2 regions of the Pseudoalteromonas sp. DSM 26666 genome follow, and region 1 is predicted to be linked to the other one. Evidence: predicted binding sites of a transcription regulator. Region 1 holds the regulator's gene; the other holds the start of a gene.
The links. Region 1 encodes LexA, which represses DNA repair genes until DNA is damaged. Its sites were predicted from a motif close to TACTGTATNNNNATACAGTA; they were not measured.
Positions count from the first base shown of each region.

Region 2: a site for LexA is predicted at 1,694-1,713, ahead of uvrD (DNA helicase II). Genes of this name have one in related genera too.

Region 1 is NZ_FPAR01000011.1:26,584-32,803, forward strand. Features, by position in the region: gene hmpA (NO-inducible flavohemoprotein) at 135-1,316, shown strand; gene BM380_RS15955 (endonuclease) at 1,356-2,009, opposite strand; gene BM380_RS15960 (hypothetical protein) at 2,262-2,642, shown strand; gene BM380_RS15965 (PaaI family thioesterase) at 2,672-3,115, opposite strand; gene lexA (transcriptional repressor LexA) at 3,314-3,931, shown strand; gene coxB (cytochrome c oxidase subunit II) at 4,425-5,567, shown strand; gene ctaD (cytochrome c oxidase subunit I) at 5,567-6,220, shown strand, end outside.
Region 2 is NZ_FPAR01000009.1:2,400-8,619, reverse strand. Features, by position in the region: gene BM380_RS14790 (dUTP diphosphatase) at 78-704, opposite strand; gene BM380_RS14785 (YacL family protein) at 757-1,125, opposite strand; gene BM380_RS14780 (hypothetical protein) at 1,238-1,462, opposite strand; gene uvrD (DNA helicase II) at 1,778-3,943, shown strand; gene BM380_RS14770 (GNAT family N-acetyltransferase) at 3,921-6,011, shown strand; gene BM380_RS14765 (ABC transporter substrate-binding protein) at 5,980-6,220, shown strand, end outside.

The DNA of each region.
Region 1 (6,220 bases):
GTTTTATAGTAGGTCATAAAGACCCATCTTGTAAAGCGAGTTAATTTAACATTTTGAATATTATAGGTTTAATTAGTTGGCACACTCTGTGTAATGCTAAATGCAAGCAGTTAGTTATTACATAGGAAATAAACATGTTATCCGATAAAACCATACAAATAGTTAAAAGCACGGTGCCATTGCTTGCAGAGGCAGGTACGGTCGTAACCGATCATTTTTACAAGCGCATGTTTAGTCATAATCCCGAGCTTAAACATATTTTTAATATGACTAATCAAGAAACGGGTCGTCAGCAATTTGCATTATTTAATGCGTTGGCTGCGTACGCGCAAAATATTGATAATTTAGCCGTGTTAAAAGAGGCGCTAGCGCGAATTAATCATAAGCATACCAGCTTAAATATTTTATCTGAGCATTATCCTATTGTGGGCGCACATTTAATCGGTACGTTAAAAGAGCTTATTCCTGAGCAGTTTACTGCCGATGTTGAATATGCGTGGCGCGAGGCCTACGGTGTACTTGCTGATATTTGTATTACCGAAGAAGCGGCATTGTATGCGCACAGTAAAAACAACCATGGTGGCTGGGCAGGCACGCGCCAGTTTGAAATTACTGATAAACATGTTGAATCTGAATTCGTAACTAGTTTTACGCTGACACCTGTGGATGGTAAAGCAGTTATTACCTACAAGCCAGGACAGTACATTGGCATTAAAGTTAAGCCTGAGGGCGCAGAATATGAAGAGATCCGCCAGTATTCTATTTCGCAAAAGAGCAATGCTAAAAACTATCGTATTAGCGTTAAAAAAGAGTGCCAACCAAAGCCTGGCGTGGTGTCTAATTATTTACACTCACTAGAGCAAGGCGCACGAGTAGAGTTATACCCGCCAGCGGGAGACTTCATTTTAAAAAATGAGGCAACTCCAGTGGTACTTATTTCAGCAGGCGTTGGCCAAACCCCGATGATGGCGATGCTGCAAACGCTACTTAGTGGTGATAAAAATCAAGCGATTAGTTATTTGCACGCGTGTGAAAACAGCCGCGAATTTTCATTTAAAGGGTATTTAGCGCAGCAAACGGCAATGCATCCACAGCTAAAAACATTTACTTGGTTTAATCAAGGTGGCGAGGAGTGTGATTTCACTGGGCTAATGGATTTAACGGTGCTTGAGGCATCATTACCTATTAGCGAAGGGGCATTTTATTTGTGTGGACCAGCATCATTTATGGCTTACGTAAAAGACCAGCTACTTGATTTAGGTGTGCAAAGCTCAAACATTCACTACGAAATATTTGGACCACACCAAGCGTTATAGGTTAATTAAAAGCGTGTGTTACACGCTTTTAATTTAAACTTACAGCTTTTTACTATTTGTGTTAGCAGCATAAGCTTGTTGTTGCCAAGCATTAAATAGCTTTTGTTGTTTAGCTGAAATTTTTAAACCATACGTTTTTTGCATGTAAGCGTACGCATCGGCAATGCGTTTACGTGCATGAACAGGCGGTTCAACAACACGTTGTTTAAAATTAACTTTAACCTCACAGCGACCATATTGCGTCGCGTTTTGGGCTAACATGCCAAAGCGGTAGTTTGAGCGATCGGCGTTAATTTCACCAATTGCAGGGGCTAAATTGTTTATATCGGCTTCCATCATGCGAAACTTAGCGCTAACTTTGCGGCAGTTTTTACGCCCACCATCTTGCCAACATTGTAACTGGTGACCAAATTCCCATGCAGGGACAATATGTTCCCATTCAATTCGCAATGCACGTTGATTTACTTTGCCTGAGCGGGTTAGTGTGTTGCGAGGCACGTAGCCACAATGGGTAGGATCGGGTACTAACTTTTTGCCTTGTTTTTTTATATCGCAACCACAATAAATACTTTTAGCGTTTTCGGGAAGGGTATTAATTAAGTGCTTTTTGGCACTCGAAAACCGCGTAAATTGTTCGCCCATTGCTGAAAAACAAGCACAGCAAGCCAACAAAGCTAAAATAAACCGAATCATATCCATCACATACGTGAACTACAGGAGCGCCTAGTTTAAGGCCTAGAATAAAAAAGTAAACTGCCACCGGCATGCTTTAATTTTAATTTGCGTATTTTGTGTAGGGCGTTTTTTAGGAGTAAATAGTGGGCAATATTCATAGGCTAACGCTAAAAATGCGTTAATGCAGTGATTCCAGCGTTGTTGATTTGGTATAACGGTAAAACTGCGTTAAAGTTTGCAATGAAATTAATAGAGGGTAAAAACGAGATAATGTCGGAAATTCAATTTTTAAATGTAGATCTAGAGCTTGAGTCAAAGCAAGATATTAGCGTATTAGTTGCTGATTTAAAAAAGGTCGCAACTATTTTACATTATGATAAAGACGAATACCGTCAACTTGCTCGCATTGAGGTTGCAGGTGAAATAACCACGCCAGATAAAGCGATTAATCACTTGTGTGAGTTAATCGAGTCGTGTTCACGCAATGCATTAAAGCAATGGTTGAGTTGTTCACGCAGAACTTTCGATATTGGGTTTGAGTCTGGCACTTCGCCAAAATGCTTTAACCAAGCCTTACATGCAGATACCTTGTTACGTATATCTGCAATTGGTGCAGGCGTAGAAATTACTATTTACCCTCTCGAAAAGTAATTTAACTTCAACCTTGGTTAATTGATTTACTAGCCTTTTCGCTCAACTACGGCTGCGGTCATCCGTGATACGCAGCAAAGCTCATTGCGGCTATTGGTTATTTTAATATCCCAAACCGAGCTGCGTTTGCCGATATGATAAGCTCTCGCTGTGGCCGTTAATGTGCCATTGCGTGATGCCTTTAAATGACTTGCACTGATCTCTTGGCCAACACAATAAAATCGATTGAAATCAACCACAAAATTAGCGGCATAACTTGCTACTGTTTCAGCAAGCACCACATTTGCACCACCATGAACGATACCCATAGGGTTATGATGCTCTGGAATTGCCGGCATAGTTGCCACTAAGTAGTCATCACCAATTTCACTGATCTCTATTCCCATGGTTTTCATGAGTGTCCCTTGGCCTGTAATACCTTGATCTAATTGCTTACAAAACTCTAATGTAATCGGTTGATGCCAAATACTCATGCTAGCTCCTTGGATAAGTAATTGAGAATTAAAATTTATTAATATGATAATGCGTTGCTAATAATTACATTTATCACCCTGCTTTTAAAGTAGGTTATTGTTTGATGATAACGACATATAAAGCATTAATTTATATTTGCGATTTTTAAATAACTGTATATACTCACAGTTAATTGTACTGTATGGAAAACCAGTTGTATGCGACCATTAACGAAACGCCAAGCGCAAATACTCGAACTCATTAAAGTGTTTATTAAAGACACTGGTATGCCTCCTACACGTGCCGAAATTGCACAAACACTGGGTTTTAAAAGTGCGAATGCTGCAGAAGAACACTTAAAAGCACTGGCCAAAAAAGGTGTGATTAAAATGAAGCCAGGCGCGAGTCGGGGCATTCAGCTTGTTGAAGAAGAGGAGCCAGAGCAGTTAGGCTTACCTTTAATTGGCAGGGTGGCTGCCGGTGAGCCAATATTGGCGCAACAGCATGTAGAAAGCCACTGTAAAATTGACCCTTTAATGTTTAAACCTGCGGCCGATTTTTTATTGCGTGTTAACGGTATGAGTATGAAAGACATTGGTATTATGGATGGTGATTTACTTGCTGTGCATAAAACCCAAGTTGCCGAAAATGGACAAGTTATTGTTGCCCGTGTTGACGACGATGTAACCGTGAAGCGTTTAGAAAAAGCGGGCAGAAAAGTACTCTTACATGCTGAAAATGATGAGTTTTCAGCTATTGAGGTCGATTTAGAAAATGAGTCGTTCAATATTGAAGGCTTAGCGGTAGGTGTTATTCGTAACGCTGACTGGATGTAGTATTAAAGCATAATTTAGCGCTTAATAGTGATTAGGCGCTGGGTTTGTTAGCAGCACAATGTCTAACTTATCAAATGTATGACTATATGTTGTTAAGTGCTTCTCCTATCATAAATAAAATCACTAAATACTTTATAAATAAACAAATTTACTCTGCTTTTTTAAGTTAACAATTTTTTATATTTCTATCCTGTAATTTCAATACACCCCTTACTAAACCTGACTCTTAGATTAATTGCCTGACTAGTTGCTATTTTTTTAGCTGCGCATTTTAAAAAATACACCTTGTTTATTTTTCATACTCACCTTGCTTATTGTTTATTTTTTAACTAGTTATTAAAGAGCTGGAATAAAAATAACTCACAGCTTAGTCGTTTTGAGAACACACATTTACTAAATCCAGCACCCTTATAAAAAATAAAAATAACGAATAGGCGTTTAAGCCGTATGCCTCTTCGCTTTGCGTCAGCAATAGCATCAAAGGAGCCGTCACATGGGTAAGCTGAGTTCTTCCTTGTGGCTTATATTGTTTGTTTTTTCGCAGAATGTGCTTGCTAATAGCCAATATAATATGCGTAAAGGCGTAACCGATATAAGTAATAATGTATACCAACTGCACATGACTATTTTTTTAATATGTTGTGTGATTGGGGTGATCGTGTTTGCCATTATGTTTTGGGCACTCATTCATCATCGCAAATCTAAAGGGGCTGTCCCTGCCCAATTCCATGAAAGCACCAAAGTAGAAATACTGTGGACTGCGATCCCTTTTGTCATATTAATTGTTATGGCCATTCCTGCGACTAAAACCTTAATTGCCATGGAGGATGCCAGCAAAGCTGATCTCACCATTAAAATTACAGGCTCACAGTGGAAGTGGCATTACGAGTATATGGGGGAGGACGTTGAGTTTTATTCCATGCTAGCTACCCCTCAAAATGAAATAACCAACCTTGCTGATAAAAACCCGAATTATTTACTTGAAGTAGATAAACCGCTGGTACTACCAATTAATCAAAAAGTACGTTTTTTAATGACTTCAGATGATGTTATTCACTCATGGTGGGTGCCTGACTTTGCCGTTAAAAAAGATGCAAACCCTGGCTTTATTAACGAAACATGGACCAATATTAATGAGGTCGGTACTTACCGTGGGCAGTGTGCAGAGCTTTGCGGTAAAGATCATGGTTTTATGCCTGTTGTAGTAGAAGCTAAAACAGAAGAAGACTTCAAAACGTGGTTAGCAGAGGCTAAACAAGCCAAACAAAAAGCAGCTGAGGCAGACGCTGCGTTATTAGACCAAGTTGTACCAAAAGAAGAGCTGATGGCGCTTGGTGAGCAGGTTTATATGGCGAGCTGCGCGGCGTGCCATCAACCAACTGGCTTAGGCTTACCAGGTGTTTTTCCGGCTCTTAAAGGCAGCCCAATAGTCATAGGTGATATCAAAGGGCATATAGATATTTTGCTCCACGGTAAACCGGGTACGGCTATGCAGTCTTTCGCAAAGCAATTATCAATCAAGCAAATAGCAGCTGTTATTACCTATAAACGCAACGCGTGGGGTAATGACACTGGTGATGTAATTCAACCGAGCGAGATACAAGCGGCACTGGATGCTGATGGGGAGGCTAAATAATGAGTAGCATTGCAGAACAACCTAATACCAATGAGGCTCATCATGCCCATCAACCTGCCACAGGCTTTAAGCGCTGGTTATTTACAACCAACCATAAAGATATAGGTAGCTTATATTTAATTTTTTCACTCACCATGTTTTTAATTGGTGGGGCAATGGCGATGGTTATTCGAGCTGAGTTATTTCAGCCGGGCCTACAACTGGTTGATCCTCACTTTTTTAATCAAATGACCACAGTGCATGGTTTAATAATGGTGTTTGGTGCGGTTATGCCAGCCTTTACCGGCTTGGCAAACTGGATGATCCCGCTAATGATTGGTGCGCCAGATATGGCCTTACCGAGAATGAATAACTGGAGCTTTTGGATTTTACCGTTTGCGTTTTTAATCCTATTAGCTTCATTATTTATGCCTGGTGGTGGCCCTGCATTTGGTTGGACCTTTTACGCGCCGCTTTCCACCACTTATAGTAACGACAACACAGCAATGTTTGTATTTGCTGTGCATATTATGGGTATTAGTTCGATTATGGGGGCCATTAATGTGGTGGTCACCATAGTAAATATGCGTGCTCCGGGTATGACGTGGATGAAGCTGCCGTTATTTGTGTGGACATGGTTGATCACGGCGTTTTTACTTATTGCAGTTATGCCG
Region 2 (6,220 bases), on a different contig from region 1:
GTTACAAACCTCGCGTCGCGATTAAACCGCCCCTAGTTTGAACAAATTGTAATCCGCAAAGGTCAACAGACCCTGGCTTATTCGCCCTGAGGGTAACGCGCTACTAAGCCTTGATATACCTGTTTTGCAAAATCTACATGCTCAGTATCAAGGCTTTTAACTACTTCAACTAAGTGTTCGTTATCTTCTTTGCCATGCCACACTTTAATGTAGCTACCCTCTTTGTAACCATGATCCTGACGGAAGAAGTTCAGCGTATTTTTACCCACATAGCCACGATATAAATCATCAATATCCATACCGATTTGTGCCATACAACCGGCAAAAGCAGCCGCGTTAAAGGTTTTATTGGCAACCGCACTGGCCGCTAATAATTCAAGCGTTTGTTTAAAATCATCGCCTTGCTGTGGGGCGCTCATTTGAGTTTGTAGCTGCGTAGCGATTTGCTCGTAGCTGGTCTTACCGTCGATACGTAGCGATAAACCAAAATGAAAAATATCAACCAGCTCTAAAATTACTTGTTCAGTATCTGGCGTTTGTTTTTTCCACCATTTCCAACCGTAATGATCCAGCATTTCTGCACATTCAACCCAAATAGCTCTATACCACTCAAAGCCTTGACTAAACCATTGCTCATGTACTTTGGTATTCATGGCATTTTGCATTTCTAGCATAACAACTAGTTTGTTTAAATTCGCAGACATATTGGTTCCACTGTTGGATTTATAATTAGGGTAATAATACAGATAATATAACTTAACGACCAGCCGAAAACTCATGCCATGAGTTGATCAGGTCAACAAAGTCTTCAAAACCACAACCACTGCTTAAATCATTCTCTTCAAGCATGAGTTCATCATCTTGGTAGGCTAATATATCTTCGTTATCTTGATGCAGCGCATGTGCTTCGAATAATGCTTCATCTTTAGAAAGGATCAGATCAATTTCTTGGCCTTTAAGTGTTACCGGCTCAAAGCTTGAACTCACCGAGCTAATAAGTGCCTGCACCATCGCCACTTTATCTTTGCCTATTTCTTCATTTAACCAACGGCCTATAATCGCGTGCTCGCTGCTAATTTTAATTCTTAACCCACTAATAGGATCGCGAATGAATTGGTATTCCATAACTTTATTCCAGTACTGCTAATACAACAGATTATAACCTAATCAGCTATGAATAATGAAAGCCAGATACAAAAATAGCGCCGCAAGGCGCTATTTAGCATCATCAATTTAGCTAACCACCTGAGCGATAGCGTGCAGCATCAATAATTGCCCATAAATGGAACACGGCACCGATTACGGCTGGCACAACTAAAAACCATAGCGCATAACCGCCAAAAACCAAAATGGCAAACACCAGCGCCGCTAAAATGCGGCCCTGCACCAACTGCCCTAAACCGGGGAAAAAAATATTACATAATGCTGCGATTACGTTACCGCCAGAACCTTGTTGAGACATACTAACCTCTGTAGTTTAGTTAATTTTGTATTTATACTTATTATTTATACTTACACACTTTATGCCAATTTATTAAGGCTTACAAATCATACAGTTAAATTATTACGAATTTATCAGTTTAGTATTTTTTGCCAAAAATAAGTCAAATTAGCAATTTTAAATAGCTATTTTAGTTACTTGCTCAGTTTATACTGTTAACTATTCAACAACTTAAATACGTATTTTATAAATAGCTGTTTATAAAAACAGTATTTTATTTAGCCTAACAAAAACACCTGTTATACTGCTCTCATTATTGATTAAAAAGGCGTAACGATGGACGTTTCAGAATTACTCGATGGCTTAAATGATAAACAACGCGATGCCGTTGCAGCGCCATTACAAAACATGCTGGTATTAGCAGGAGCAGGTTCAGGTAAAACTCGAGTATTGGTTCATCGTATTGCCTGGTTAATGCAAGTAGAGCAAGCCTCTGCCTATAGTATTTTTGCGGTAACCTTTACTAATAAAGCCGCTAAAGAAATGCGCTCACGGGTTGAAGAAACATTAAAAGCCCCTGTAGGCGGCATGTGGATTGGTACTTTCCATGGTTTATCGCACCGAATTTTGCGTGCACATCACCGTGAAGCAAACTTACCAGAAGCCTTTCAAATTTTAGACTCTGACGATCAGCTTCGTATGATCAAGCGCTTATTAAAATCGATGAATATTGATGATAAAAAATGGCCGGCAAAGCAGTTTGGTTGGTATATAAGCGCTAAAAAAGACGAAGCTCTGCGCCCTAAAGATATTCAGGCATACGATATTAACGAGCAAATGATGTTGCGCGTTTACGCAGCCTATCAAGAAGCTTGTGATAGAGCGGGCCTCGTTGATTTTGCTGAAATATTACTACGCAGCTATGAGGTTCTTAAAAACAACCCAACCCTGCTTCGTCATTATCAGCAGCGCTTCGCGCACATGCTTGTAGACGAGTTTCAAGATACTAATACCATTCAGTATGCATGGTTAAAACTACTTGCGGGCGACACTAGTAGCATAATGATTGTAGGCGATGATGACCAAAGTATTTACGGTTGGCGTGGCGCTAAAATTGAAAATATCAAACGCTTTTTAACAGACTTTGACGCAGAGACAATTCGCCTTGAGCAAAACTATCGCTCGACTGCCACTATTCTTAAAGCGTCTAATGCACTTATACAGAATAACTCCGAGCGTATGGGTAAAAGCTTGTGGACTGACGGTAACGACGGCGAACCTATTTCTATTTATGCCGCCTTTAACGAGCTAGATGAAGCGCGCTTTGTGAGTAGCAAATTACGCAGCTGGCTAAATGCGGGGAACGCACTACAAGATGCGGCTATTTTGTATCGTAGTAATGCGCAATCGCGGGTACTTGAAGAAGCAATGCTACAAGAAGGTTTAAAATACCGAATTTATGGTGGTATGCGATTCTTCGAACGTCAAGAAATTAAAGATGCCCTCTCATACTTACGCTTAGTGGGTAACCGCCAAGATGATGCCGCATTTGAGCGTGTAATTAATACCCCAGCCCGAGGCATTGGCGACAAAACACTAAGCCATATTCGTGACTGCGCTCGCGCTGAGTCTTTGCCGCTTTGGTATGCTGCTAAAGCCATTGTAGAACAACAGCATTTATCGGGTCGTGCATCAGGAGCAGTTGCCAAGTTTGTCGAACTTATTGAGCATATTGAAGATAAAATTAGTGACTTAACGCTGCATGAGCAAGCTAAATACGCGATTCAAACCTCAGGGTTAATGGCTATGTATCAGGCTGAAAAAGGCGAAAAAGGCCGCGCTCGAGTAGAGAACTTAGAAGAATTAATTAGTGCCTGCGATCAGTATGAACTCCCTGAAGAGGAAGAGTTTAGCTCGCCACTACAAGGCTTTTTAGCCTATACCTCACTTGAGTCGGGCGAAGGCCAAGCCGATGAGCATGAAGATGCGGTACAAATGATGACGCTTCACTCAGCTAAAGGTTTGGAGTTTCCTTTAGTGTTTATGGTCGGTGTTGAAGAGGGCATGTTCCCATCACAACAAAGTAATGAAGAAACCGGCCGTTTAGAAGAAGAGCGCCGTCTTTGTTACGTGGGTATGACCCGCGCTATGGATAAGCTCTATATAAGCCATGCCGAAAGCCGCCGTTTATATGGCCAAGAGAAATATCACAGCCCATCGCGCTTTTTACGTGAAATACCCGAAGACTGCGTAGAAGAAATTCGAATTAAAACACAAGTATCTCGTCCGCCTGCAGCCGGTCGCTTTAGCGCATCGGTTAGCCATGCTGCATTTGAAGAAAGCGGATTTAACTTAGGTCAACGCGTGCTGCATGCAAAGTTTGGCATTGGCACCGTACTCAACTACGAAGGCAGTGGCGCACAATCTCGCGTACAAGTTAACTTTGACGACTTAGGCAGTAAGTGGTTAGTAACAGCTTATGCAAGATTACAAGCCGTTTAACCACGTTGTAGAGCGTGCACAGCAACAACTTGCGTATGCGAAACATCGCCAGTTACTGCTGCTTACAGGCGATAAAAATTGGTGTTATGAGCAATGTACTCAGCTGCTTGCTCATTTGCAGCACCCTTCTTTTGTACTGTCAAAAAGCACTCATTTAATTAATGCACATTGGCCAGAGCATACCCACCAAATTTTAGGGCAAGAGTGCGCCCATGCTGTTTATGACGGCTACAGTGGACTGGTGCCAGATAAACTAGCTGCGCTTAGTGGCGTTGTGCAAGCAGGTGGCTTTTTAATTGTATTACTTCCACCGCTCGAATCACTTGAACATTGGTGCGATCCTGCGCTGCCATTATTTCAATCATTTGGACAAGCGCATCAATACAGCTTTTTTAATCAACGTTTAAAGCACTTACTGAGCAGCGCCTCTTTATTACATTTTAATCAACAAGATGGCTGGGTTACTCTTGCCGACATTGATGCATCAGCAGGTACTATAGATTTTACCGAGCAACAACAATGTGTTGAATTAATAAAAAAAACCGCGCACGGACGGGCAAATAGACCATTATTGATTAATGCTGATCGGGGACGGGGTAAATCAGCGGCATTAGGGATTGCCGCAAGCGAGCTCAGCGATAAAAAAATCCTCATCAGCTCTATGCAATTTCGCGCATTGCACAGCAGCTTTAAACATTTAGCAAACGCACTTAATTTAGAGTATCAAGCAGGCAATAAATGCATTGCAAATATGCAATATGTTGCTCCTGATCAACTACTTAACGAACAGCCTGAGTGTGACTTGCTGTTAATTGATGAAGCGGCAGCAATCCCTGTTCCAATGCTCATAAAACTACTCCACCTTTATCCTCGCGTGGTATTTTCAAGCACCATGGTTGGCTATGAAGGCAATGGTCGCGGCTATATTCTAAAGTTTACTCGCTACATTAAAACGCATTTTAAAAATATGCGCAGTATGACTCTTGAGCAGCCTATTCGCTTTGCAAAGCAGGATCCATTAGAGCTGCACATTCGCACGTTATTAGCCTTAGATGCTGAACATCACAGCGTCACCTTACACTCTACCCCTTTGCAATTTAAGCAATTACAGGCACATCAACTTGCTAGTAACGAGTCACTACTTTATCAAGTGATTGGGTTGCTAACGCTGGCACATTATCAAACCAGTGTGAATGATTTACGCCACTTACTAGACGCCACTAAACAACATGTATTTGTTTGCCAACAAGGTGATAATATTCTCGGTGTCTGTTTAATTGCGATTGAAGGTGGATTTAATGCTTCCATGAGCAATGAAATAGCACAAGGAAAGCGTAGGCCTCAAGGTCACTTAATGGCACAAACGTTAGCACAATTGAGTTTTAATGCTGATGTTTTAAAACAACACTGCGCCCGCGTGGTGCGTATTGCCATTGATCCACAGCATCACAACAAAAAAATAGGCACACAGTTACTTAAATACTGTGAACAGCAATTGCAGAGCGAGTGTCATTGGTTTGGTGCCAGCTTTGGTGGCAATGCGCAATTACTCAGTTTTTGGCAAAGTAATGGCTTTGATTTAGTTAAACTCGGTTTTCAAAAAGATAAGGCAACGGGCGAGCACAGTGCATTAGTTGTTAAAAGCTTAACTAAAAGTGACCAACTAGTAGAGCAATTAGTAGCACAGTTTGAAGCCGATTTCCCTTTGCAACTACTCGATCACTATAGTCAGCTTGATTATCAACTGGTCGCGAAAATTGTCTCTCATTTTAATACTCATACTGGCAGTATCACTGAGCAATTAAGATTAAAGTCTATGTTAACAAGTGACTACCAGCTTTTTAATATAAAACCATTGCTCTGGCGACGTTTTTGGGCATTGCCGTATAGCTTGCCAACCGATGACGATAATTTCCAATATGTTTTTATTAGGCTAGTATTACAAAATTGGACACCGAAAAATATCCAAAGTCAGTTAAGTTTGAATGGCACAAAGTCATTTAATACATTATTTAAAAAGGCTGTAAATAATTGGTATGAGCGCATTTCGCATAATAGCAAACCTTAACATTGTCCTTATAGCATTAGTGCTTGGGCAAACTTTCGCGCATGCCGAGCAAACCAACAACAAAGTAATTAAGCTGGGCATGTCTACTGCACTGACTGGCCCTGCTAAAAATATTGGCCAACAGTTACATAAAGGTAGCAGCGTTTATTTTGACAAAGTTAATAACGCTGGCGGCATTAATGGCGCTAAGGTGCTACTTTTAGTTGCTG